3 regions of the Xanthomonas rydalmerensis genome follow, and region 2 is predicted to be linked to each of the others. Evidence: predicted binding sites of a transcription regulator. Region 2 holds the regulator's gene; each other region holds the start of a gene.
The links. Region 2 encodes FliA, which starts transcription of late flagellar genes. Its sites were predicted from a motif close to TAAAGTTTNNCNNNCNNNGGCCGATAA; they were not measured.
Positions count from the first base shown of each region.

Region 1 (6,886 bases), 1.5 Mb from region 2:
GCTTCAGCCGCGACGGCATTGCCGGTAACGCCCGTCGCGGCTGAAGCCGCTCCTATCCTGGTTTCCCATGCTGAGGCTGATGCGCCAGATACGCATCGGGATCTGGCGGCACGGTGGGCACCGGCCGTGCCGCGCGCTACGCTTGTCCGCCCTCGTTCGCCAAGTCCGCCATGTCCATCGTCCTCACGCCGTTCGCCCGCACGCGCCTGTTCCCGCGCGATGGCCGCCGCAATGCGATCCAGGACTGCACGCCGGAACAGTTCGAGCAGCATCTCAACGCGCACGCGCCGCTGCAGGTGCTCGACGGCTACGCGCCATTCTGCAAGTTGCACGTGCACCGCAACTGGACCTCGACGCGCTGCCTGACCGTGCCGATCACCGACGCCAACCGGCGCCTGCTGCGTTCCGGCTACGAGGCGCGCAGTCGCGAGGAACTGCCGGTACTGGTGCGCTGGTTCGAAGGGGTCGAGCCGCCGGTGGCGGAGTACCTGCTGCCCATCCTCTACAGCCGCGAACAACTCGCCCACGAGGGCGCGCCGATCGAGGCGGACTGGGGCGTGGTCGGTTGCCTGTACACCGCCGAGCCGCAGGAGATCCCGATGGCGCCGATCACCATGCTGCGCAATGCGCTGGGCGTGGAGGAGGGTGGCTCCGGCGTTCCGTTGGATCGCGACGCCTATCGACGCAGCGTGGCGTTCTGGGAATACAACGCCAACTGGCGGCCGTAAGCCCGGCTCGCACGTGTCGATGCCCAGCACGCCGGAAGATGCGTGCGACGGCGATACGCGCGTCGCGGCTTACAGGGCGGCGGCGCGTTCGCCCAACGCTTCGGCCATCCGCCGCGTCGCCTCGCCCCGGTCCACAGGGACGACCAGCAACGGATAGCTGTCGCTGTCGATGTCGAGATGGATCAGTGCCATGCCCTGCGCGTGCAGGCAGCGCGCCGCGAGCGTCAGCGCCTCTTCGTTGCGTGTCTGCGATGCGGCCAGTGGCGACAGCACGTTCCGCATGCCCGCCAGGGGCCGCAGTTCGCCCAGCGCGTGGGCGAGGTCGGCGGCGTCCACTTTCCAATCCACCTCGGTGCACAAGCGCCGGGCGATCAACCCGTCGACCAGGGCTAGCCACGGAGTGACCTGATGGGGCTCTTCGATGCCGCGCTCGAACAGCGATTCTTCGAACCGCTGCAGATAGCGCGCCGGCGCCTCCACGGCGAGCGCAACGTCGTCGCCCAGGTCGTGGTCTTCGGGCGCAACCGTGTCGCAGATGGACGTCCAGCTGTCGCGGGCAGGGTGCATGGCCTCTCTCCTTGTACGGGCCATTGTCGATGCACCGTCGTGCCGGCAGCAACACCGGGCTGCCGTGGCCGCACCGGGGGCGCCGTCCGTTCGCGTGCGGCTTGCTCGCATACCGCGCGTACCTCGCCGGTATCCGCATGGCTCGTCCCTCATGCCGTCGCGCTTGTGCATGCCGACACGCAGTGCTGCACCAGTGCGCGCGGCTGTTCACTGGCGCATGCATACAGGAGAAAACCACGCGCGATCGGCCGCTTTGAACGCGAACACCCGTCCGTTCATCGGCCTGGCGCGGGATGGCCATCAAGTTTGCGGGCGACGGGACGATAGCGATGGGGTGGGCCGCCATGCAGCCGCGCCGGGACGTGATGCCCGGCCGCGCGTCGTGGCCCGATGGGGAAGGCGTCCCGGGCAGATCATCGGCAACGGACACGGCGCGCTCGCGCCGCGCGCTGCGGTGAGCTGCCGCGTGGCGCGTTCCCCGCGACCGTATTCCCTCTCCCCGCCAAGGAAGCCCTCATGTCCACTCCGTCGCCGCATCGCCGTCGCGGCAGCGTCGCCAAACGCCTGATGCTGGGTACCGGCCTGCTCGCGCTCGCCTGTTTCGGCCTGACCGCGATGATCATCTACTGGCGCAGCAGCGATGCATTGCTGTCGACCTCGCGCACCAGCATCGAGAACCTGGCGCAACTGGAAGCGCAGCGCGTGTCGCGCGAGATCGGTGTTGCCTTCGACGCCAGCGATGCGCTGGCCAACAGCTTCCGCGTGCAGCACGCCGCTGGCCTGTCGCGTGCCACCGCCACCGCGGTGTTGCGCAGCCAGCTCGACGCGCATCCGCAATGGCTGGGCATCAGCACGATGTGGGAGCCGGACGCGTTCGACGGCAACGACAAGGCCTTCGTCGGTGCCGAGGGCCACGATGCCACCGGCCGCTACATGACCTGGTGGTCGCGGCAGAACGGCAAGCTGGTGCGCGAGGCGCTGCGCGACTACGAGAAGCCGGGCGACGGCGACTGGTACCTGCTGGCGCGCAATACGCACAAGCCGGTGGTGATCGAGCCGTACTACTACCCGGTGGCCGGCAAGGACACGTTGATGACCACGCTGGCCACGCCGATCCTGGAGAACGGCCGCTTCCTAGGTGTGGTTACCGTCGACTTCACCCTGGATACGCTGCAGCAGCGCATCGCCGCGCTGCGGCCGATGGGCGAGGGCTACGCCAGCCTGCTGTCGCCGTTGGGCATGGTGATGGCCAGCCGCGATCCGCAGCAGGTCGGCAAGACCCGCAACGACGCCTGGTCCAAGGACATGCTCGCGCGCGTGGCCAAGGGCGAGGTGGTATTCGACCATCGCCGCGCCGACGGCGAGGATGCATTGAACGTGTTCGTGCCGCTGAAGATCGGCGATGCGCCGCAGGCGTTCGCGCTGGGCATCTCGGTGCCGTATGCGCTGGTCATGGCCAAGGCGCGTGCGCTGTTGTGGACCATCGCCGCGGTCGGCCTGCTCTCGGCGTTGTTGCTGAGCGGTGCGCTGTACCTGTTGCTGCGCCGGCAGGTGCTCGATCCGCTGGCCGAGGCGGTGCGCGTGTCCTCGGCGGTCGCCGCCGGGCGCCTGGACAGCCAGGTCCGCCACCGTCGCGACGACGAACTGGGCCAGCTGCTGGATGCGATGGGCAGCATGCAGACGCAGTTGCAGGCGGTGATGCAGGCCCAGGCGGAGATGGCGCAGCGCCACGACGCCGGCGAGATGAGTTACCGGATGGACGCCGAGCGCTTCCCCGGCGAATACGGGCGCATGGTCCACGGCACCAACGCGCTGGTCGCCGCGCACGTGGACGTGCAGCGGCGCCTGGTCGAGGTGATGTCGCAGTACGCGATCGGCAACATGCAGGTGGACATGGAACCGCTGCCGGGCGAGAAGGCGGCGATCACCGAGGCGATGCGCACCACCAAGCACAGCCTGCAGGCGATCAACCAGGCCATCACCGAACTGGCACAGGCCGCGGCCTCCGGCGATTTCTCCCGGCGCGGCGATGCCGAACGCTTCCAGTACGACTTCCGCGGCATGGTGGTCGGGCTGAACCGGCTGATGGAGCTGACCGAAGGCAATCTCTCGGCCTTGTCGGCGCTGTTGCGCGCCGTGGCGCAGGGCGACCTCACCGCGCGCATGCACGGCGAATTCCATGGCGTGTTCGCGCAGATGCGCGACGATGCCAATGCCACCGTGGAGCAGCTGACCGGCATCGTCGGTCGCATCCAGCAGGCCACCACCGCGATCAACACCGCCGCCGGCGAGATCGCGGCCGGCAATGACGACCTGTCGCGTCGTACCGAGCAGCAGGCGGCGAATCTGGAAGAGACCGCGGCCTCGATGGAGGAGCTGACCTCCACGGTGAAGCAGAACGCCGAGCATGCGCACCAGGCCAATCGCCTGGCGCAGGACACCGCCGGTGTGGCGTCGCGTGGCGGCGCAGTGGTCGAGCAGGTGGTGGAGACCATGACCGGCATTGCCGCCGCGTCGAAGAAGATGGCCGAGATCATCGGTGTGATCGACGGCATCGCCTTCCAGACCAATATCCTGGCGCTCAACGCCGCGGTGGAAGCCGCGCGCGCCGGCGAGCAGGGGCGCGGCTTCGCGGTGGTGGCGAGCGAGGTGCGCGCGCTGGCGCAGCGGTCGGCGACCGCGGCGCACGAGATCAAGGGCCTGATCGATACCTCGGTCGGGAAGATCGACGACGGCACCGCGTTGGTGAACGGCGCCGGCGACACCATGCGCGAGGTGGTGGCCAGCGTGCGTCGGGTCACCGACATCATGAGCGAGATCGCCGCCGCTTCGCAGGAACAGAGCGCCGGCATCGAACAGGTCGGCAAGACCATCGTGCAGATGGACGAGGTGACCCAGCAGAACGCCGCGCTGGTCGAGGAGGCCACCGCGGCGGCGCGGGCGATGGAGGAGCAAGCCGAGGAACTGCAGCGCGCGGTGGCGTTGTTCAAGCTCGCGGCACCATCGCCGGGCGGCCTGGGGACCTCGGGCCGGACGCGGCTGGAGCTGGCGTCGTGAGGGCCGTGCGCACGGGAGTGCTCCTGCTCGCGTTGGGCGCCGCTGCACCGGCCTGGGCCGGGACCGCCAGCGCCAATCTGGCGGCGACCTCGAACTACGTCTCGCGCGGTTTCGAGCAGAGCTGGGGCCGGCCGGTGCTGCAGGGCGGGCTGGACGTGGCCGCCGACAGCGGCTGGTATGCCGGCACCTGGGCGTCGGGCGTGAGTTCGTACTTCATCGAAGGCGGGCACGTGGAGTGGGACGTGTATGCCGGCTATGCGGCCAGCCATGGCGACTGGGGCTGGCGCGCCGGCGTCTACCACTACGCGTATCCCGGCGCGCGCATGAGCGCCAGCGGCACCCGCTACGACTACGGCGAAGCCATCGTCGCCGGGCACTGGCGGACGGTGGAGCTGTCCTATGCCAGCACCTGGACGCGCGACTACTTCGGCTACAACAGTGCCACGCTGGGCGTCGGCCAGGGCCAGCACTCGCGCGGCTCCAGCTATCTGGCGCTGGACGCCACGCTACCGCTGGCGTCGGACTGGCAGGCGAGCATGCATGCGGGCCATCAGCACGTGCGCAACTTCGCCGACTACGGCTGGACCGACGCGCGCGTAGGCCTGAGCCGCACCTGGCGCGGCACCGAGTTCGGGCTGGCCTATTCGCGGGCCTGGAACAGCGCCGGGGTCTACCGCCGCTACACCACTGGCGTACCGGATGGCGACGGCCGGGTGCATGTCACCAATCCGATCGACGGCGCCTGGTCGTTCACCATCAAGCGCAATTTCTCGCTGTAGCCGGGTGGCGATCAGCCGTCGACGGACGGCGCGAACGCCTCCACGGCGAGCCGGTCCAGGTAGGCGCGCAGGCGTTGTTCGCGTTGTGCTGGTCCGCTCGGTAGCGGGCGCGCTTGCGCGCCGTTGCTGCCGCGCGCATGCACGCGCGGATACGGCTGTGCCGGCACCGGCACGCCGAGGAAGGCGCACAGCGGTTCCCAGCCGCTCTGCGCGTCGGTGTCGAGTACCAGCAGGCGATGTGCCGGTACGTTGGCGATGACGGCCTGGTTCCAGCGGTGGAAATAGTCGGTCATGAAGCCGCGATCGTCGATGCGCGTGGCGAACCCACGGCGCAGGAACTGACTCAGACGTTGGCCATCGGGGCCGAACAAGGCCGGCACGCTGCCGTCGCTGGCGAAGATGGTGCTGCGCACCGAATCGAACCAGGCATCGGCATCGCGCACGGTCAGGATCACCCGGGCCTGCGGATAGCGTGCGACCAGTTCGGGCCAGAAGCAGCAGCCGGGATAATCGACGGTGGCGGTGTAGCCTGCGAACAGCGCTTCCCAATCCGCCTGCCCGTCGATCGCCGCGTCCCACAGCGGCAAGGCCTGGCGCAGGTTCGCGGCCAGTTCCATGGCGTGATAGCAGCGGCCCAGGCCCAGATGCTCCAGCGCCACTTTCAGCGACAGGGTACCGGTGCGGCCGAGGCCGGCGCCGATGATGCGCAGGCTCATGCGGACGCCCCTGCGCCCTGCGCCAGCCACTGCGCGGCCTCGCGGCCCAGCTCTGCCTGCGCGCGCGCCTCATAGTCGGTGGCGACGGCCGCCGGCAACAGCGTGCGCCAGCGGCCGCTGCGGCCCTGGTTGAAGAAGGCCTTGCCGCCCTCGCGCCACAGTCCGGCGCCCTGCGGCACGTAGCGTGCGGCGTGTTGGCGCATGTAGCCGAATCGGCAGTGCGCCAGGATCGTCTGCCAGGCCGCCTCGCGTACCGGGATCTCCAGGAACGTGGCGATGCGCCGCACCTGTGCGGGCAGATCCTCCAGCAGGTCGGCGTAGTGCACCAGCAGCACATTGGGCTGCGCGCGCTGCTGCCACCAGCTGCGCACGCCTTCCCAGAACGGCCAGAACGGTGCACCGTCTTGGGCCAGCCAATGCGCCACGTAGGCGTCCACCGGCAGGCTCGGCGGCGGCACCACGCGCAGCTTGCCGGGTTCGGCCGCGCCGGCGTCCAGCCGCGCCTGCGCATCCTGGCTGACCGCGCATTGGTGGTCGTACAGACTGAGCGCGATGTCGCGGCCATCGCGGCCGATGTACAGATACTTGGCGCGATCGCTGACCGCCAATGCATCGGCCGGCAAATGGGTCTTGATGAAGCGCCGGTGGGTCTGCGCCTGCAGCAGCGCGAGCTTGCTGGCGCGGTCCGGGTACACGCCGTCCAACCATGGCGAGATCGCCGATACGTCGACGTCCGCCGCGCCCTCGAACAACAACTGCGCGACGATCTGCTGCAGCCAGGTGGTGCCGGCCTTGGCGTAGCTGGCAATGACGATGTCGCCGTCGCGGAAGGCCAGCGCGTTCCAGGCGGCCGAATCGAAAAAGCGGTTGGGATATTCCCGGGTCTTGGCGAAGGCGGCGGGATCAGCCATGCGGGGCTTACGGTGTGGGAGCGAGTGGCGCCGTCGCGATAGGCGACTGGCGAGGCGGGGCTGCCGTGCGCGGGCGCAGGGCGATGCGGACATCGAGCGGACGCAGCACCAGCGCCGGATACGGCCGC
Region 1 is NZ_CP126170.1:4,128,994-4,135,879, reverse strand. Features, by position in the region: gene QN245_RS17565 (DUF3228 family protein) at 171-728, shown strand; gene QN245_RS17560 (DUF6630 family protein) at 798-1,295, opposite strand; gene QN245_RS17555 (methyl-accepting chemotaxis protein) at 1,812-4,352, shown strand; gene QN245_RS17550 (TorF family putative porin) at 4,370-5,131, shown strand; gene QN245_RS17545 (sulfotransferase family protein) at 5,143-5,847, opposite strand; gene QN245_RS17540 (sulfotransferase domain-containing protein) at 5,844-6,758, opposite strand; gene QN245_RS17535 (cytochrome P450) at 6,766-6,886, opposite strand, start outside.
Region 1: QN245_RS17555 (methyl-accepting chemotaxis protein) is a predicted target of FliA. The motif match lies at 1,596-1,622, and genes of this name have one in related genera.

Region 2 (6,886 bases):
ACAAGCGGCTGAAGTTGGTCGGCACGATCAGCTGATTGGCGGGGATTGGTGATTTGGGATTCGGGAGTCGCAACAGCGGGCCCGGCACGCGGAGAGAGACAGCAATGACACGAACGAACACAACCAGAGCAAGGCGACCGGATAGCAGCCATGCCATGGCGGCCTCCGCAACCAATCCCCACTCCCCAATCCCGAATCCCGGCACTCACCCATGAAGATCAAACGCTTTGTCGCCCCCGACATGCGCACCGCCTTCCGGATGGTGCGCGACGAGCACGGGCCGGATGCGGTGATCCTGTCCAACCGGCGTACCGACGAGGGCATCGAGATCGTCGCCGCCAGCAATTACGACGAGGCCCTGGTGCAGCGGGCGCTGGATTCGGTGCGCCCGGACGAGGCGCCACGCGCCGCCGCGGCGCAGGCACCGGCCGCTGCCGCGCCGCGCGCCGCCCGCAGCGATAAGGCCGCGGCCAGCCCGGCGATGGCGATGATGGCCGCGATCAGCGAGCGCCGTGGTGGCGCCGCGGCGACCGCCCCGGCCGCTGCCGCAGCCCGGCCGCTGACCCAGCCGGCGGCGCTGGCCGCCTCGGCCATGCCTGCTGCGGCCGCCCCGGCTGCCGCAGCGCGCCCGGCCGCAGCGGCCAAGGCCCCGGCACCGGCCACGGGCCGCGCCGACTTCAGCATCCCCGAGGACGTGTTCCGCAACGCCCCGATCAGCGTGCCCATGCCCAGCCCGTTCGCCGCCGCCCCGGCGCCGGCCGCCGAGGCCATGCCGGCCTGGCGCGACGACGTCGCCGCGGTGGCGCTGACCCCGGTGGCGAGCCCGGCCCCGGCCGTGCCTGCGCCGAGCGCGGCCAAGCCGGACGCGCCGGCCACTGCCGGAATCCCGGCGGCCGCGACGCTGGCGGCGGTGCCGACCTTCCCGGCCCCGCAGAACGACGAACAATTGACGCAGCTGCGCGACGAACTGGCGCTGATGCGGCAGATGATCGAGCGCGAGATGAACCGCCTCACCGACGAACGCCTGCGCGGCTCGCCGGTCCGCGCCCAGGCCCTGGAATTGATGGACGACTATGGCTTCGACAGCGGCATCACCCGCGACGTGGTCATGCAGATCCCCGCCGACCTGGAGCTGCACCGCGGCCGCGGGCTGATGCTGGGCCTGCTGTCCAAGCGCCTGCCGATCGCCCCGCTGGACCCGATCGAGGAAGGCGGCGTGATCGCCCTGATCGGCCCCACCGGTGCCGGCAAGACCACCACCATCGCCAAGCTGGCCTCGCGCTTCCTGGAGCGCCATGCCGCCCGCGACGTGGCCCTGGTGACCACCGACACGGTCCGCGTCGGCGGCCGCGAGCAGCTGCACAGCTACGGCCGCCAACTCGGCATCGCCGTGCACGAGGCCGACAGCGACGCCGCGCTGCAGCAGCTGCTGGAGCGCCTGGCCGACTACAAGCTGGTGCTGATCGACACCGCCGGCATGGGCCAGCGCGACCGCGCCCTGGCCGCCCAGCTGCACTGGCTGCGCGCCTCGCGTGTGGTCCGATCCTTGCTGGTACTGCCTGCCAATGCCCATTTCTCCGACCTGGACGAGGTGGTGCGCCGGTTCGCCGGCGCCGACCCACAGGGGGTCATCATGACCAAGTTGGACGAGACCGGGCGGTTCGGCAGTGCCTTGTCGGTGGTCGTGGACCACCGCCTCCCCATCACCTGGGTGACCGATGGACAGCGCGTGCCGGACGACCTGCACCGCGCCAACGCCGCCAGCCTGGTATTGCGCCTTGAAGATTTGCGGCGCGCTGCCGATAAGCCCTGTACTCCGGAGCAGACCCATGCCGTCGCGTGACTACGTCAATCTGACCAATGCCTTCCCCCTGTCGGCGACGCGTAGCGAACCGCTGGGTCCGGTGCGCACCATCGCCGTGACCGGCGGCAAGGGCGGCGTGGGCAAGACCAACATCTCGGTCAACCTGTCCATGGCGCTGGCCGACATGGGCAAGCGCACCCTGCTGCTGGACGCCGACCTCGGCCTGGCCAACGTCGACGTGCTGCTGGGGCTGACGCCCAAGTTCACCGTGGCCGACCTGGTCGCCGGGCGCTGCACCCTGGAAGAGGTGCTGATCGACATGCCCAACGGGCTGATGGTGGTGCCCGCCGCCTCCGGCCGCCGTTACATGGCCGAGCTGCCGCCGGCCCAGCACGTGGGCCTGGTCAACGTGTTCTCCGAGCTGCAGCGCGAGCTGGACGTGATGATCGTCGACACCGCCGCCGGCATCACCGACAGCGTGCTGACCTTCTGCCAGGCCGCGCAGGACGCGGTGGTGGTGGTCTGCGACGAGCCGGCCTCGATCACCGACGCCTACGCCCTGATCAAGGTCCTCTCGCGCGAGCGCGGCGTGGACCGGGTGCAGATCGTCGCCAACATGGTGCGCGACCTCAACGAAGGCCGCCTGCTGTACGACAAACTGAGCCGGGTCTGCGAGAAGTTCCTCGGCGACGTGTCGCTGAACTACCTGGGCTGCGTGCCGCAGGACGACTGGCTGCGCCTGTCGGTGCAGCGCCAGCAGCCGGTGGTCAAGGCCTACCCGTCCAGCCCGTCGGCGCAGGCGATCGCCGAGATCGCCCGGCGCACCGCGCGCTGGCAGGCGCCGACCGCCCCACGCGGCAACGTCGAGTTCTTCGTCGAACGCATCATCCAGCGCGGGGTGGCCGCATGAACGCCGCCGCCCACTACCGCGCCGTCCAGCGCAACAGCGCCAACGACTACATCGCCCAGCACTCGGACCTGGTCCGGCGCATCGCCCATCACCTGGCGGCGCGACTGCCGGCCAGCGTCGAGATCGACGACCTGATCCAGGCCGGCATGATCGGCCTGATCGAGGCTTCGCGCAGCTACGACGCCGAACAGGGCGCCTCGTTCGAGACCTACGCCTCGATCCGCATCCGCGGCTCGATGATCGACGAGATCCGCCGCGGCGACTGGGTGCCGCGCTCGGTGCACCGCCGCGCCCGCGACGCCGCCTCGGCGATCCGCAAGATCGAACAGAGCACCGGCCGCGCCGCCGCCGCCAACGAAGTGGCCGCGGCGATGGACATGCCGCTTCCCGAATACCTGCGTTTGATGGAAGATGCCGCCCGCGGCCAGGTGCTGAGCCTGGAGTCGCGCATCGAGGACCATGGCGAGCTGGATACCATCGCCAAGGGCGGACCCAATCCGCAGCAGATGCTCGAGCGCAGCGAATTCGGCCGCGAGCTGGGCAAGGCCATCGCGCAGTTGCCCGAACGCGAGCAGTTGGTGCTGTCGCTGTACTACGAGCAGGAATTGAACCTCAAGGAAATCGGCGCGGTACTCGGGGTCAGCGAGTCGCGCGTGTGTCAGATCCATGGCCAGGCCACGGTACGGTTGCGCGGACGCCTGAAGGCGTTCGGTGTCGCCGATGCCGGTCTGGAAGACGAAGAATAGGAACCCTTAGGAGTCAGTGGTGAACAAGAACATGCGGATTTTGATCGTGGACGATTTCTCGACGATGCGGCGCATCGTCAAGAATCTGCTCGGCGATCTGGGCTTCACCAACACCGCCGAGGCCGAAGACGGCAACAGCGCCCTGGCCGCGCTGCGCTCGGCACCGTTCGAGTTCGTGGTCACCGACTGGAACATGCCCGGCATGACCGGCATCGATCTGCTGCGCAACATCCGCGCCGACGACAAGCTCAAGCACCTGCCGGTGCTGATGGTCACCGCCGAGGCCAAGCGCGAGCAGATCATCGAGGCCGCGCAGTGCGGCGTGAACGGCTACATCATCAAGCCGTTCACCGCGCAGACGCTGCAGGAGAAGCTCGGCAAGATCTTCGAACGCCTGGGAGCGACCGCCTAAATGGAAGCCACCGCCGAACGTACCGCCCTGATCGAACGCCTGCAAGGCGCGCTGGACGCGCTGGAGAACGGCGACGAGGCCGGCTGGCGCAGGGAGATCGACACCCTCGCCGCCTGGCGCACGCGGCCGATGATGCAGGGCCTGAGCCGGCTCGCGCGCGATCTGGGTCAGGCGCTCGGCGAACTGCCGGTGGTGCCCAGCGAGGCCGGCGAGCTGGACGACGCCTGCTCGCGTCTGGACCACGTGGTGGAGATGACCGAACAGGCCAGCCACCGCACCCTGGACCTGGCCGAGGAATGCCGCGCGCTGGCCAACCAGCTCGCCGCCGGCGGCCTCAGCGGCGACCAGGGCGAGATCCTCGACAAGATCCGCCACAACCTCACCGAAATGGCCCTGGCGCAGAGCTTCCAGGACCTGACCGGGCAGATCATCCGCCGCGTCGCCGGTATCGTGCGCCGCGTGCACGAAGGCTTCGGCGCGCTGGGTCTGCCGCCGAAGGAAGAACGCAAACCCGACGGCAGCCTGGCCGGCCCGGCCCTGCCCGGTCTGGACCGCCACGGCGTGTCGCAGAACGACGCCGACGACCTGCTGTCCGGACTGGGACTGTAATGCCATGAGCGCCGTACCCGACGACATCGCTGCCGACTTCATCATCGAGGCCCAGGAGATCCTGGACCGGCTCGGCGAGCAGTTGGTGTCGCTGGAGCAGGCGCCCGAGGACAGCGGCCAGCTCAACGCCGTGTTCCGCGGCTTCCACACGCTCAAGGGCGGCGCCGGCTTCCTGGCGATCAACGCCATGGTCGAGCTGTGCCACGCCGCGGAGGAAACCCTGGGCATGGCCCGCGCCGGCCAGGCCACCCTGCAGGCGCGGCACTTCGACGCCGCGCAGCAGTCGCTGGACTACCTGCAGTCGATGCTCGACGCCTTCGGCAGCGGCCAGGAGCCGCCGCGTGCGCCAGCGGAACTGATCGCGCAGTTCGACGCGCACGGCGATGCCGCCCCGGCACCGGCCCCGGCCAAGAGCGCCGCGCCGGCGCCCGCCCCCGCAGCGGCCACCGCCGCGGCCGCGGGGGATCTGATCAGCGACGACGAATTCGAAGCGCTGCTGGACCAGTTGCACGGCGATGCGCCGCCGACGGCCACGCCGCAGGCGCTGCAGCCGGCGCCGCGCGCGCCCAGCGCCGCGCCCAAGGCCGCGGCCGCCCCGGCCAAGGCCGCCGAACCCGAACACACCGTGCGTGTGGACACCAAGCGCCTGGACGCGATCGTCAACCTGATCGGCGAACTGGTGCTCTCGCGCAACCGACTCAAGACCCTGCGCGTGCGCCTGCGCGACGAGGAACTGGACCGCGCGGTCAGCAGCCTGGACATCGCCACCGCGCGCCTGCAGTCGGCGGTCATGCGCACGCGCATGCAGCCGGTCGGCAAGGTGTTCTCGCGCTTCCCCAAGGTCGCGCGCGACGTCGCCCGCTCCCTCAACAAGGAAGTGGAACTGGAACTGATCGGCGCCGATACCGAACTGGACCGCAACCTGGTCGAGGCGCTGGCCGATCCGCTGGTGCACCTGGTGCGCAACGCCATCGACCACGGCATCGAGGCGCCGGCGCTGCGCGAGGCCACCGGCAAGCCGCGCGGCGGCCACGTGCGCCTGTCGGCGCAGCAGGAAGGCGACTACGTCAGCATCGAGGTGCAGGACGACGGCGCCGGCATCGACCCGGAACGGCTACGCGCCAAGGCCCGCGAGAAGGGCCTGATCGACCCCGAGGCCGCAGCCCGCCTGACCACCGAGGAATGCCTGCACCTGGTGTTCCTGCCCGGCTTCTCGACCAAGGCCGAAGTCACCGATATCTCCGGCCGCGGCGTCGGCATGGACGTGGTGCAGTCGCGCATCCGCGAACTCAGCGGACAGATCCAGATCCAGTCGGAACTGGGTCGCGGCAGCCGCTTCCTGATCCGCGTGCCGCTGACCCTGGCGATCCTGCCGACCCTGCTGGTGCAGGCCGGCGACACCGTCTACGCACTGCCGCTGGCGCGCGTGGTGGAAGTGCTGCACGCCCCGCGCCGCTCGCTGGGCTGGTTCGACGGCCGCGCCGTGCTCGACCGGCAGTCGCATACCCTGCCACTGGTGGACCTGCGCCAGTGGCTCAACATCGACGCCCCGCAACTGCCGCTGCTGACCGTGGTGGTGCTGCAGGCCGGCGAATCGCGCATGGGCCTGGTCGTGGACCAGGTCCGCGGCCGCGAGGAAGTGGTGATCAAGCCGCTGCCGCGCTCCCTGCGCGGCCTGCCTGGCTACGCCGGCGCCACCCTCATCGGCGACGGCCGCCTGGCGCTGATCCTGGATGTGGATGGCTTGAAGGCCTGAGGGGCCGGGATTGGGGAATGGGGATTGGGGAGTCGTAAGAGCGGCTTCCCTGGCGCTTCTCTGCTTCTTGTAGGAGCGGCTTCAGCCGCGACGCGGTGAGGCTGGGACTCGGGAATCGGGATTGGGGAATCGCAAAAGCGGCTCGCCGCCGCATCGGTTCCCTTGTAGGAGCGGCTTCAGCCGCGACGCCGTGAAGCCGGGATCGGAGCTTGGCGATCGCACGCGCGGCGCACTACTCCCTACCGACACGATCCGAACGATCGTGCATAGGCACGCGCCAAGGTCAGCGCGTCGCGGCTGAAGCCGCTCCTACGACACACCGACCAACCCGCCGCGCTCGCGCGCTTGCGACTCCCCAATCCCGAATCCCGAATCCCCAACCCATCAAGTCCCCCGCCCCCTGGCCGATACCTCCTGCATGGACAAGCTCAGTCTCATTGGCCTGCTGTTGGCGATTCTGTCGCTGATCGGCGGCAGCATCCTCAAGGGCGCCGGCATTTCGGCGCTGTGGTCGCCGGCTGCGTTCGTGATCGTGATCGTCGGCACCGTCGCCGCGATCCTGGTGCACACCCCGCCTTCCGTGTTCCGGCGTGCGTTCCAGATCGCCAAGTGGCTGCTGTGGCCGCCGCCGAGCGATCGCCAGGCGCTG
Region 2 is NZ_CP126170.1:2,599,775-2,606,660, forward strand. Features, by position in the region: gene flhA (flagellar biosynthesis protein FlhA) at 1-35, shown strand, start outside; gene flhF (flagellar biosynthesis GTPase FlhF) at 212-1,843, shown strand; gene QN245_RS10925 (MinD/ParA family ATP-binding protein) at 1,830-2,714, shown strand; gene QN245_RS10930 (RNA polymerase sigma factor FliA) at 2,711-3,460, shown strand; gene cheY (chemotaxis response regulator CheY) at 3,480-3,872, shown strand; gene QN245_RS10940 (protein phosphatase CheZ) at 3,873-4,481, shown strand; gene QN245_RS10945 (chemotaxis protein CheA) at 4,486-6,237, shown strand; gene QN245_RS10950 (flagellar motor protein) at 6,656-6,886, shown strand, end outside.

Region 3 (6,886 bases), 1.4 Mb from region 2:
CTGGAGAAGCCGGCCACCTACGCCGAGATCTGCGCCGAAGTGAAGGCGCAGAGCGAAGGCGCGCTGAAGGGCATTCTCGGCTACACCGAGGACAAGGTGGTGGCCACCGATTTCCGCGGCGACGCACGCACCTCGATCTTCGATGCCGATGCCGGCATCGCCCTGGATAGCACCTTTGTCAAGCTGGTGTCCTGGTACGACAACGAGTGGGGCTACTCCAACAAGTGCCTGGAAATGGTCAAGGTGGTGGCGAAGTAAGACGCCTGGCGTCGTTCGCCGAGTGCGGACGGCGCGGCCTTGTGGCATCGACCGCGGCGGCGTGCCGCCGCCGGTCGAACGCCCGCGACACCGCGAACGGACGCAAACAAAAAGGAGCGCATCGGCGCTCCTTTTTGCTGTGATAGGGCGTGGCGTGATGGGCTTTGCCGTCGCGACGGCGGCCCGACTGCTGCGGATGGAGACGGCGCGATGAGCACCGGCTCCGTCTCAGCCGCCGTTACAGCGCGTCCTTGGAGACGTTGCTTTCGCTCTGCTGGTAATCGGTGACTACGCCCTTGGCATCGAACTCCACTTCCAGGTCGTACGACTTGACGTTGCGCGCGCCGACACCATGCTCCTGCGCCTCGTTGACCGCAGGGCCGGTGTAGTAACCGGGCAGCATGCGCTTCAGCAGGCCGGTGGCGGTCTTGCGCGCCTTCTCGCCGTGGGATTCGCTGGGGCGATAGCTCCAAGACTTCTCGTAACCGCCTTCTTTCCCGGAGGTCCTGGAGACATAGGTGGGCTCGCCATAGATGGCGCGCACCTGCTCCCTGGTGGTCTTGCCGATGACGATGTTCTTCTTGACCGCATCAGGGGTGTAGAGCGCTGGATTGTCGACCTTTTCGGCCAGGGCGGGAGCGGCGAAGGACGCGGCCAGCAGCGTCGAGATCAGCAGGGTGCGAAAGGGTTTCATGGTCATGTCCGTTTACCTGGGGAGTGGCGTCTGCAATCCAGCGTGCACCGGTCGCGTCGAGGCGATGCGTCGGTCCGGCATCAGCGCGGCGCAACGAGCTTAGGCATGGCGAAATGACGCCGTCAATACGGCATGCAGCGGCGTTCAGGCAGCGACGACACCTGTGTCGGCGATGCTCGTGGCCGGATCGCGAACGCGATGCGGCATGGCGTTGCCTGCGCATCGTGCCGACACAGCACGCACTGCCCTGTGATCCGCTGCCGCTTTTTGCGCAGGACGCGGTGCGTCGTGTACCGACTACAGCGCCTGCAGGATCAGCGAGTGCCAGCCGGTGCGGTAGGTTTCGTAGCCGGGCGAGGCGGCATGCGCAATGCAGTGCGGCCGGCCATCGAGGTCGATCAGCAACGCGCCGCGCGGTTGCTTGAACAAGGCCTCGCGGCCGTCGAAGTCGAGCCGCTCCTGCAGCATGCGTCCGGCCGAGTCGGCCAGCACCTGGCCCTGCGCGTCGACGATGCAGACGCGGCTGCGGCCCCATTCGGATTCGGACAGCGGCGTGCGCTGCACGATCGTCTGCGCCAGTGCGTCCCAGCGGAACACGATGCCCAGCACGCCGAGCACGCGGCCATCGATGCGGCCCCCCTCGCGGACCGTGCACGCGTACACCAGCACCCGCTCGCCATCGGCCAGCGCACTGGGGTGCACGCCCTGAAAGCTGAAGTCCTCGCCGCTGCGGGTGCGCATGGCGTGTTCGAACCACGGTTGTGCGGAGACGTCGCTGCCGACCGAGGCAAACTGCCGCGGCCGGCCGTTGGCGCGGATGCGGCCATCGCTGCCGGCCAGGATCAGGTCGAAGTAAACCGTGTACGAATCCAGGATCTGGCCCATGCGCCGCGATGCGTAGGCCAGTGCATCGGCGTCGCTGTCGGCGCGTGCCGCCGCCACGACCGCGGCGTCGGTGGCCCACCAGCGCACGTCGCAACTGCGCTCGTAGAGGTTGCGATCGATCAGGTCGATGTTGCTCAGCGCCAGTTCGCTGAGCCGGGTGCGGCGCACGTCGTCTTGCAGCCGGCCCAGCGTCTGCCGCATCTCCGCACTGGTGCGCGCGGCGACCTTGTCCAGGTCCTGCGTGGCTTCGGCCACGCGTCGCGACAGCCCGTCCATTTCCTGCGCGATGACGCTGAAGCCACGTCCGGCGGCGCCGATCCGCGCCGATTCGATGCGCGCGTTCATCGAGATCATGTGGGTAGTGCGGTTGATCGCGTCGATGCCCTGCAACGAGCGGCGCAGCTGGCCGAGCAATTGGTCGGACAGGCCGACGACCGCGCGGATATGGTCATCGATCCCCGCGTCGGCGGGGTGGGCGGGTAGGTTCATTCATGCTGCCGGTGGGGTGGGAGGGAACAGCAGACGCACGACGTGGTAAGGGGTGTAGCGGCCGTCGAGCTAACGCCTTGAGGGTGGCGTGAAGACCGTCCGTCGGAACGTCGTGCCTTGCCCTGCCTGGGTTGCGGCCGCGTTCGCGGACCGATGCCGGCACCGAACTCGTCTACCATCTGCGCCAGGTCCGGCGCTGCCGGACACCGGATGGGCGCCTTGTGGCGCCGCACCACCGCTGTGGAGATGCGAGTCGAATGGAGATGTTGATCGTGCTGGTGGTGTTGGCGGTGCTGGCGGTGCCGGTGCTGTTGATCGTGACGCTGGTGGGGCAATCGCGTCTGCGCCAGCGGCTCGCCGCGTTGGAGGCGCAGGTCGCACGGATGGCCGCCGCCCCGGTGCCGCCTGCGACGGCCTGGGCCGGCCCCGTGGCCGCGGCCGCGGCCGGGAAGCCCGATGCTGCCGCCGAACCCGAGGTGGAGGCCGAGGGCCTGCCGATCGCGGCGTCCCTCGACCTCGCGCGTCCGCACCAGGTCGCGGAGGATGCCGGCGTGCCGCCGCCGCTGCCGCCGCCCTTGCCGGTGCCGCCGCAGGCCGACGATTTCGCGACGCTGGCCGCCGCCGTCGAACAGGCCGAGCGGGAGCAGGCGCAGGCGCGCGCCGCCGCCAGCGCCGCGATCGCTGCGCTGCATCGGCCGGATCCGATCGAGCGGCTGCTGGGCGGGATCAAACGCTGGTTCACCGAGGGCAACGTCCCGGTCAAGATCGGCATGCTGGTGCTGCTGGCCGGCGTCGCCGCGCTGCTGAAGTACGCCGGCGACCAGGGCTGGCTGCGCATGCCGATCGAGTTGCGTTATGCCGGCATCGCCGCCGCGTCGCTGGCCGGCCTGGCCTTCGGCTGGCGCCAGCGCACGCGCAAGCGCAGCTTTGCGCTGGCCCTGCAGGGCGGGGCGATCGGCGTGCTGCTGCTGACCGTGTTTGCCGCGTTCAAGCTGTCCGGGCTGATCCCCGCCGGCGCGGCGCTGGCGCTGAGCGTCGCGCTGGTCGCGGGCATGTGCGTGCTGGCGGTGGCGCAGGAGTCGCGCACGCTGGCGGTGCTGGGCACGCTGGCCGGCTTCCTCGCGCCGCTGTGGCTGTCCACCGGCAGCGGCAACCACGTCGCGCTGTTCTCCTACTACGCGCTGCTCAACGCGGCGGTGTTCGCGATCGCCTGGTACCGGCCGTGGCGGGTGCTGAACCTGCTCGGGTTCGGCTTCACCTTCGGCATCGGCACGCTGTGGGGCGTGCTGCAGTACCGGCCGGACAAGTTCGCCAGCACCGAGCCGTTCCTGCTGCTGTTCTTCGCCTTCTACCTGCTGATCCCGATCCTGTACGCGCGGCGCCAGGAGGCCACGCGCAGCACGCTGATCGACGGCAGCCTGCTGTTCGGCACGCCGCTGATCGCGTTCTCGCTGCAGGCCGGTCTGCTGCGCGGCGAGCGCCTGCCGCTGGCCTTCTGCGCGCTGGGCCTGGCGGCGATCTATGCGCTGCTGGCGGCGGCGCTGATCCGGCGCGCGCGCTTCGCGCTGCTGGGGCAGGCGTATGCGGTGCTGGCGGTGGGCTTCGCCACGCTGGCGGTGCCGTTGGCGCTGTCCGCGCGGGCCACCGCCAGCGTGTTCGCGCTGGAGGGCGCGGCGCTGGTGTGGCTGGGCCTGCGTCAGCGGCGCTGGCTGCCGCAGCTCAGCGGCGCCGGCCTGCAACTGGCGGCCGCGTTCGGCTTCACCGTGGGCCTGGACGCGGTGGCGCAGGACACCCAGGCGATCGTCAATGCCACCTTCATGAGCGCGCTGCTGCTGGCTCTGGCCGGCTTCGTCAGCGCCTGGTGCTACCGCCGCGAGCGTGCCGCGCTGCCGGCGCTGGGCTACTACCTGTGGGGGCTGGCCTGGTGGTGCGGCATCGGCGTTGCCGAGATCCTGCGGTTCGTCGACACCGATGCGCGTGCCGATGTGTTGCTGGCCTGGGTCGCGGTCAGCGGCTGGCTCGCCGCCGAAGCGCAGCGGCGCTGGCCGGCACCGGCATTGGCCGCGACCACGCTGGGCAGCCTGGCGCTGGCGGTGCCGCTGGCGGCCTGGCAGGCCGATGCGCACGGGCAACCGTTTGCCGGGCATGGCGCCTGGGCCTGGGCGCTGTACGCCGTGCTCGGCGTGCGCAGCCTGCTGTGCCTGCGCGACAGTGGCGGCGGCGTGGCGCGCGCGGCGCAGTACGTGTGGTGGCTGGTGTGGCCGATCGTGGCCACCTTGCTGTGCGGCTGGCTGGCGCTGCACAGCGGTCTCGCCGCCGGCTGGCGCTGGATGCTGCTGGTGGCGCCCTGGCTGCTGGTCGCGGCGCTGTCGCTGTGGCGCTGGACCTGGTTGGCGGCGCCGCTGGGCGCGGCGTTCGCGCCGTGGCGCACGGCCTTGCAGAGCACCTACTTCGGCCTGCTCGCGGTGGCCTGGCTGTACAGCCTGGGCCGGCCTGGCAGCAGCGCGCCGCTGCCGTGGGTGCCGGTGCTCAACCCGCTGGAACTGACCCAACTGGCGCTGCTGGTGCTCGGCGTGCGCTGGACCCGCAGCCCCGAACTGCCGGCGCTGCTGCGTCCCTGGCGCACGCACCTGCTGGCCGGCGCCGGGTTCCTGTGGATCACCAGCGTCACCCTGCATGCGGTGCACTATTGGGCGGCGGTGCCGTGGCCCGGCGTGTTGGGCAATGGGGTGGCGCAGACCAGCCTGACCGTGGTCTGGAGCGTGCTGGGCGTGCTCGGCTGGGTGCTGGGCTCGCGGCGCGGCCAGCGCGGGCTGTGGCTGGCCGGTGCGGTGCTGATGGCGGTCGTGCTGGGCAAGCTGTTGCTGGTGGACCGCGGCAACCTCGGCAACGTCGCCGGCATCGCGTCGTTCATCGCTTACGGGCTGTTGTGTACCGTGGTCGGCTATCTGGCGCCGGCACCGCCGCGCGCCGCCGAACCGGCCGAGGAGGCCATCCCATGATCCGACGTGCGCTGTGTCCGTTGCTGCTGGCCTGGCTGCCGCTGTGCGCCTTCGCCGCCAGCCAGCGCGACGATTACGCCCAGCAGTGGCCGCTGACCCTGCAGGACGCCGATGCCGGGGCCTATCGCGTGCAGCTCGACGATGCGGTCTACCGCAGCGCGCAGCGCGCCTCGTTGGGCGACGTGGAGGTGTTCAACGCGGCGGGCGATCCGTTGCCGGCCGCCTTGTTCGCCGCCGAGCAGGCCGAGACCACGCCGCGCCGGCAGCCGTTGCCGTGGTTTCCGCTGCCGGCCTCGCGCGATGGGCGCACACCGGACCTGGAGCTGATCGCCGAACGCGACCGTGACGGCAGCGTGCGCCGCATCCAGACCCGCGTGGCCAGTGGTGAAGCCGACGCCGGCGCAGGCTGGCTGGTCGACGCCAGCGCGCTGCACGCACCGTTGCGCGCGGTGTCGCTGCAATGGGCCGCCGCCGCGCAGCCGCAGCAGGCGCGCTACCGGGTCGAGGGCAGCGACGACCTGCGCGACTGGGAGGTGCTGGTGGCGGATGCGACCCTGGTCGACCTCAGCAACCAGGGACACCGGCTGCAGCAACTGCGCATCCCCATCGGCCGGCAGCTGCGCTACCTGCGCCTGCTGCCGCTGGCCGGCGCCAGCGCGCCGCCGCTGACCGGGGTGGAGGCCGAGCTGGCGCCCGCGCCGGTGGCCGCCGACTGGCATTGGCAGCAACTGGACGCAGTCAGCACCGACCCCGCGCAGCACAGCTACGCCTTCGTGTCGCCGGGCCGCTACCCGGTGACGCGCGTGGACGTCGCCTTGCCCGGCAACAACGCGATCGAATGGCGCGTGCAGAGCCGCGACAGCGCCGAGGCGCCCTGGCAGGATCGCGCCGGTCCGTGGCTGGCCTACCAGGTCGGTGGCGGCAGCCGCTCGCCGCCGCAGGCGCTGACCGCGCCGGTACGCGACCGCTACTGGCGGCTGTTCGCGGCGCAGGACCCGGGCCGGCAGCGGCCGGCGCTGCGCCTGGGCTATCAGCCGGAGACGCTGGTGTTCCTGGCGCAGGGCGCGCCGCCGTATGCCTTGGCTGCCGGCAGTGCGCGTACCCAGCGTGCGCAGGCGCCGTTGGCCGCCGCGTTGCAGGCCTTGCATGTTCAGCGCGGGCCGCAATGGGCGCCGGCCACCGCCAGCCTCGGCGCCGCACAGCCGCTGGCCGGCGCTGCGGCGTTGCAGGCGCCGCCGCCGCCGCGCGACTGGAAGACCTGGCTGCTGTGGGCGCTGCTGGTCGGCGGTGCGCTGCTGGTGGTCGGCTTCGCACTGAGCCTGCTGCGCAAACCCGGCGCCGCCGACGGCACGGGCTGACCGATCCGGCGATGGCGCGCACGCTGTACCGTGCGCGGCACCGCACCACCGCGATTTGCCGCTGTGCGGCCGACGCCGGACAATGCCGGTTTGACCGCCGCGCGGCGCTCGGCCGGCGTCCGTGCACCCGGCGTTCCGCAGCCGACGCCGATACTGCGTGGCTGGCGCTGTTTTCCCTTTGCAACCCCACGAAAGCGAGC
Region 3 is NZ_CP126170.1:1,237,607-1,244,492, forward strand. Features, by position in the region: gene gap (type I glyceraldehyde-3-phosphate dehydrogenase) at 1-258, shown strand, start outside; gene QN245_RS05195 (hypothetical protein) at 497-958, opposite strand; gene QN245_RS05200 (methyl-accepting chemotaxis protein) at 1,250-2,326, opposite strand; gene QN245_RS05205 (DUF2339 domain-containing protein) at 2,584-5,328, shown strand; gene QN245_RS05210 (DUF3999 domain-containing protein) at 5,325-6,686, shown strand.
Region 3: QN245_RS05200 (methyl-accepting chemotaxis protein) is a predicted target of FliA. The motif match lies at 2,381-2,407, and genes of this name have one in related genera.